DNA from 2 places in the Saccharobesus litoralis genome. Region 1 is predicted to be linked to the other one. Evidence: predicted binding sites of a transcription regulator. Region 1 holds the regulator's gene; the other holds the start of a gene.
What was found. Region 1 encodes LexA, which represses DNA repair genes until DNA is damaged. Its sites were predicted from a motif close to TACTGTATNNNNATACAGTA; they were not measured.
Positions count from the first base shown of each region.

Region 2: C2869_RS11240 (YebG family protein) is a predicted target of LexA. The motif match lies at 1,585-1,604, and genes of this name have one in related genera.

Region 1 is NZ_CP026604.1:2,752,307-2,755,524, forward strand. It holds partial or broken gene C2869_RS09690 (IS982 family transposase) at 1-526, shown strand, start outside; gene lexA (transcriptional repressor LexA) at 915-1,538, shown strand; gene coxB (cytochrome c oxidase subunit II) at 2,190-3,218, shown strand, end outside.
Region 2 is NZ_CP026604.1:3,147,638-3,150,855, forward strand. It holds gene C2869_RS11235 (methyl-accepting chemotaxis protein) at 1-1,193, shown strand, start outside; gene C2869_RS11240 (YebG family protein) at 1,266-1,568, opposite strand; gene panP (pyridoxal-dependent aspartate 1-decarboxylase PanP) at 1,831-3,218, shown strand, end outside.

The DNA of each region.
Region 1 (3,218 bases):
AGCCAAAAGAAACAAGGTGTTTGAGGGAGTTGCTAGACATGGTAAAGGCACAATGGGATGGTCTTTTGGTTTTAAGTTACACTTAGTTATCAATCACTTCGGTGAAATAGTTTCATTGAAACTAACAGAGGGGAACATAGATGATCGCAAACCAGTCCCTGAAATGACAGAGTCACTATTTGGTAAACTTTATGGTGACAAAGGTTATATTAGCAAAGCGCTATCGGGAGAGTTGCTTGAAAAGGGAGTTGAATTGATAACAACAATCCGTAAAAACATGAAGAAAAAATTCATCTCATTATGGGATAGAGCCATACTTAAAAAGCGGTTCATAATAGAAACAGTGAATGACCAATTGAAAAACATTTCGTACATTGAGCACTCCAGACACCGCAGCGCACATGGCTTTATGCTGAATTTGCTTGGCGGTTTAATCGCATATAGTTTAAAATAAGAGAAGCCATCATTAGATTTAACAGCAGAGGAACTGGAGCTATTAAATAGCAACAATTTAATGCTGGCTTAACCAGAGCTCAGGTTAATTATTGAACTAGAGTCATGAGCAGTGCTGAACTCTTTATAACAGCTTGTTATCGGATTAAAGAGGTAAATTCTGAACTATTACCAACTTTAGAAATGACTTAATGTTCATTACTTTTAGTAAATCAAATTCTGCCAAAATGATTTTTGGTATCTAAATATATAGCTAAAACCCTCAAAAGAGCTTATTTATTCAAGTTTTGACCTATTTAGTCTTTTTGGCTACGCGGTAAATTTGTAAAAGTTTATGTGCCCTGGATTTTTTCAGAAATAAACTGAACCCGACAGATCAACAATAATTTTTTATTGAATGTTTGCGTATTTGTACAGCCTGTATATACTAACAGGTAAGCAGCCATTACGGATCCACTAAAATGAAGCCACTTACTCCTCGTCAAGCAGAGATCCTGCAACTAATTAAAGATAATATTTCAGAAACTGGTATGCCGCCAACACGAGCTGAAATAGCTAAAACATTAGGCTTTAAATCACCTAATGCAGCGGAAGAACATTTAAAAGCGTTAGCACGTAAAGGCGCTATAGAAATAATGCCGGGCACGAGTCGTGGTATTCGTCTAATTGGCGCTGCTAATGATGAAAGTGAAAATGAAGGTTTGCCTTTAGTGGGTAAAGTGGCTGCGGGTTCACCTATTTTGGCGACAGAGCATGTAGAAAGCCGCTATCAAGTGGATCCCAACTTATTTAAGCCAAATGCTGACTATTTATTGCGGGTTGAAGGCGAAAGCATGAAAGATATTGGTATTATGGATGGCGATTTATTGGCTGTGCATAAAACGCAATCGGTGCGTAATGGTCAGGTTGTGGTGGCTCGAGTGGAAGAGGATGTCACGGTGAAGCGTTTTGAGAAGAATGGTGGTGAAATTTTACTTCATGCTGAAAACCAAGAGTTTGCGCCTATTAAAGTGGATTTAGCCTCAACACCTTTTGAAATAGAAGGGATTGCCGTTGGTGTTATTCGCAACACGACTTGGATGTAATAAAACCTGTTTGTTGATGTTATAGTCAAAGTGATCAGGTTTTAGGGGAAGCCGTCAAAGCTACCGCATCCGTGCTCTCGCTCCTTACCTACATCCATGTAGGCAAGCTTCGAGCCCCCATGAGCATATGCTCTACTATGTGATTGGGGTGAGTAAGCGCTGACAATGAACCATAAGACCTGAGCGAGAAGACTATATAGCCGTGCGTATCTTACGCATGGCTTGTTAGTTTCCCTTCAGTGCTTGGCTAAATTGCTGCTTTAGGCAATTGAGTTACCATTTTCTATATTGGCATCAGTGGCCTATTATCTCTTTTCATTTTTAATATCTATTTCTAAGCTTCTTATAGTAAAAAAATCCAACTGCTAGATATTTGTTCAGATAAGTAGCGAAAACCTACGTTTTTAGCGGCTTTTAGCTCTTGTTTGCCTTTCTTAAAACCTCTTTTAATTCAATAACCTTGTTAAAAAAATGTAAGTTTATTGGACGTATATCAAATTACTGTCTAATTTTTATTTGTCGGCTGACTAAAAAAGAATCAGCCACCCAGTTTATTTATTACTAGATACTGAGCTTGTCACAATAAAAAGGTGCGAACTAGCCATAAACCATTAGAGCTAGAGCGCGATTGCCAACAAGGGGAGTTGCTTGGTGAAAAAGGTTATTTTATCTCTACTCGCTTTTATTTGCTGTACGGGAGCTGTGTTAGCTGCATCTCCAGAATCGGCACCTATGCCATTAAACATGACGCGAGGCGTTACCTCTATTAGCGCAGATGTGTATGACTTACACATGCGAATTTTCTACATATGCACGGCAATTGGTGTTGTAGTGTTTGGTTTAATGTTTTGGGCGATGATTTTTCATCGTAAATCACGCGGTCATAAGGCGGCTAATTTCCACGAAAGTGTAAAAGTAGAAATAGCATGGACCGTAGTGCCGTTTATCATCTTAATTGTCATGGCAATACCGGCTACGCAGACGTTAATTGCAATGGAGGACACGTCTGAACCTGATGTCAGTATTTTGGTGACAGGCTCTCAATGGAAATGGCATTACAAGTACATGGAAAATGATATTGATTTTTACAGTGTGCTTGCAACACCTACAGAACAGATCACGGGTAAGTGGGATAAAGGGGAAAACTACTTACTTGAGGTAGATCGACCATTAGTTATCCCAACGGGTAAGAAAGTTCGTTTTTTAATGACGTCTGATGACGTTATCCACTCATGGTGGGTGCCAGACTTCGCAGTGAAAAAAGACGCTAATCCCGGTTTTATCAACGAAGCTTGGACAAAGGTTGATGTACCTGGAATTTACCGCGGTAAATGCGCTGAACTTTGCGGTAAAGACCATGGGTTTATGCCTGTTGTGGTTATCGCTAAATCACCAAGCGATTATCAAGCTTGGGTGGATATGCAAGTTGAGCAACGCCGCAAAGCCAAAGAGGAAGAGCAACGTTTGTTGGCCATGAATATGTCTATGGATGAGCTAATGGCGGAAGGGAAAAAGGTTTATCTGGCTAATTGCGCAGCCTGCCATCAGCCCAATGGTGCAGGATTACCAGGTGTATTCCCTGGGTTAGTGGGGACAGGTGTAGTGACAGGGGATATTAATACTCATATTAACGTTGTGGTTAATGGGGTCGGTGGAACGGCTATGCAGGCATTTGGTAAG
Region 2 (3,218 bases), 400 kb from region 1:
CTAAAACCCGTACTAAATCTGAAACGTTAGAAAAAACCCAAGAAGGTTTAAAACAATATAAACAATCGATAGACCAATTACTTAAAGAGACGATTGAGCAAGCCAGAAGTAGTGGTGAAAATGCGCTGCAATCGACAATTTTCTTTGGCGTAGTAATGATTGTTATAGTGGCTTTAATTGCCATTTATGTAGCCCGTTCTATTAGTACAACTGTATCAGAATTGCGTGATTCTCTTGCTGAATTAGCCAGTGGTAAAGGTGAGCTAAGCCATCGATTACAAGTTAGGAATAAAGATGAGTTAGGGCAGTTAGCCACTAACTTTAATCGATTTATTGATACATTAAGCCAATCTATTTCTGATGTGATGGGCGTTTCTCACCCCTTGCTTGATACGTCTACCCGCTTAATTTCTAATACGGAACAAGCTCGCACTTTGACTTCGCAACAAGCTGCAAACGCTGCGCAAACTCAACAATCTATGACTGAGCTTAATCAATCGATTGAAGGGATTAGTGAGTCAGCAGGGCTGGCTAACTCAGCGGCTAATGAAGCTGAGGTGGAAGCGAATAATGGCTTAACTGTGGTGGAAGCCACAATAGAAAACTCGAAAAAACTCAATGAGCAAATAGACACTACATCCAAGTCGATCCACAGATTAGCACAGGATACAGATAGTGTAAGTTCGATCCTTGATGTGATTAACGCTATTGCGGAACAAACCAATTTATTGGCACTTAATGCGGCAATTGAGGCGGCTCGCGCCGGTGAGCAAGGCCGAGGTTTCGCTGTGGTTGCTGATGAAGTAAGAACATTAGCATCGCGCACAGGTGATGCCACCACAGAGATCCGTGATTTGTTAGATAAGCTGCGCAATGCAGCAAGTGAAAGTGTGACAATGATGGGGCAAGCGGAAACCTTGTCGTCAAGCAACGAAGAGTTTGCGATTAAAACCGGTTCGGCACTTGAACAAATTAAAGGCAGTGTGGAAAATATTTCAATGATGAATAACCAAATTGCCACTGCGACAGAAGAGCAAAGTGTAGTTGCCAACCATGTGGTTGATATTATTAATACAATGTCGGAAACCGAACAGCAAATTCAAGGCACATTTAGTTCACTGGAAGAAGTGTCGCATCAATTGCATCAAGCTTCAGACGACTTAATGGAAGCCACTAGCCAATTTAAGCTCTAGTGTCATATGCCATAACAACAAAAGGCGAGAGGTTAATATAGACCGTCTCGCTGTTTGTTATTGGAAAGAAAGCTAATTTGTTGCGTTAATCGGGGTGACGTTTGAATCTTCAGTCTCGTCAGCATTAACACTTTTGCCAACTTGCTGTAACTCGTCAACTTTACCTTTAAACGCGTTACTGAACGATTCTTTATTTTCCGCAATTAAGCGACCAATATTTTCAACTTGTGATTCAGACAAGCCTTCAACTTGCTGTTCAATGACTTCAGAAATAACCTCGGCCAGTTCTAGCATTTTATCGTAAGCGTCTGCTTCTTTTTTACTGGTAAACATTTTGCCGTCTCTGTCGCATTGCCATAAAGCTCTTACACCCATAACTCACCCAATATGTAACTGTTTTTATGTACAGTATATCATGCAGATTTATATTGCAAATCTAATTTAAGAATTTGTTTTAGTCTAATTTAGCCGATTAAATGCGCAAAACGTAAGTTGTGGTTTAGACTTTAATCAAATAAGTATATTTGCAGTCCATTTATTTATTTTTAATGACATAAAAATACTGATTATAAGCAGACAAGTGATTAAAAACGGATTAAAGTTGGCGCATCAAAGCAGTGTGAGTAATTTGAGTCAGGTGAGAGCAGAAACCAACAAGCAAGCAACAGCGAATGAAGAGTCCTTGCTGCGTATTTTTACCGTGCCAGAGGCGCCTGATTCTACATTGGGGCGTATAGAGCAGGAAATTTCGCAAAATTTAAATGGCTTTCTTTCAGAGCATTTAGTGGCTAAAGAGCACAAACTGAGTGAAATTGAAAAAGATTTCTCTGATGCACAATTACCTGAAGAACCGCAGTTTGTTTCTGATCACACCAGTTTTTTGTTAGATAAATTGGTAGCTCAATCCGTTCACACCTCTTCTCCTAGCTTTATTGGACATATGACATCGGCGTTGCCCTATTTTATGTTACCAATGTCAAAAATTATGATTGCTCTCAATCAAAACCTAGTCAAAATTGAAACCTCAAAGGCGTTTACGCCGTTAGAGCGTCAAGTACTGGGTATGATGCACAATTTAGTTTATGGCGGTGCATCGAGTTTTTATCAAGAATATATGCACTCTGAACAGTTTTCACTGGGCGCATTCTGCTCGGGTGGAACAATAGCGAATGTAACTGCGTTATGGGTTGCTCGTAATAACTTGTTTAAGCCAAGTGGCAATTTTAAAGGTGTTGCCCAAAGTGGTTTATACAAAGCCTTATTGCATTATGGCTATAAGGGCGCTGCAGTTTTAGTGTCGGAGCGCGGTCATTATTCATTGGCTAAGTCAGCCGATTTACTCGGCATTGGCCGTGAAGATGTCATTGCAATTCCAACCGATGCTAATAACCGTGTCGATATTGATAAGTTACGCAGCACAGCAAAACAGTTGCGTGATAATGGTATTGCCATTTTAGCTATGGTTGGGGTTGCCGGTACCACAGAAACCGGTAATATTGATCCACTGGCTGAGATGGCTGCAGTCGCGAGTGAAGTTGGGTGTCATTTTCATGTCGACGCGGCTTGGGGTGGTTCCACCCTGTTTTCGCATAAATACGCTTCCTTACTGGCTGGCATTGAGTTGGCTGATTCTGTGACTATTGATGCCCATAAACAAATGTACGTGCCTATGGGTGCGGGCATTGTTTTGTTTAAAGATCCTTCCTTGGCAGGACATATCGAGCACCACGCAGAATATGTACTAAGAAAAGGTTCAAAAGATTTAGGTAGCCATACGTTAGAAGGTTCGCGTCCTGGTATGGCCATGTTGGTCTTCGCCAGTATGAATATTTTGGGCCGAAAAGGTTATCAATTGTTAATCGACCGAAGTATTGAGCAGGCACGTTACTTTGCGGAATTGATAAACCAACAAGACGATTTTGAGTTGGTCTCTCACCCTGAGTTATGTTTACTGACTTATCGTTATGTTCCTGCGCCACTTAAGGCGATTTTACGCAGTGGTAACCAAGTACTTATTAGTCAGGT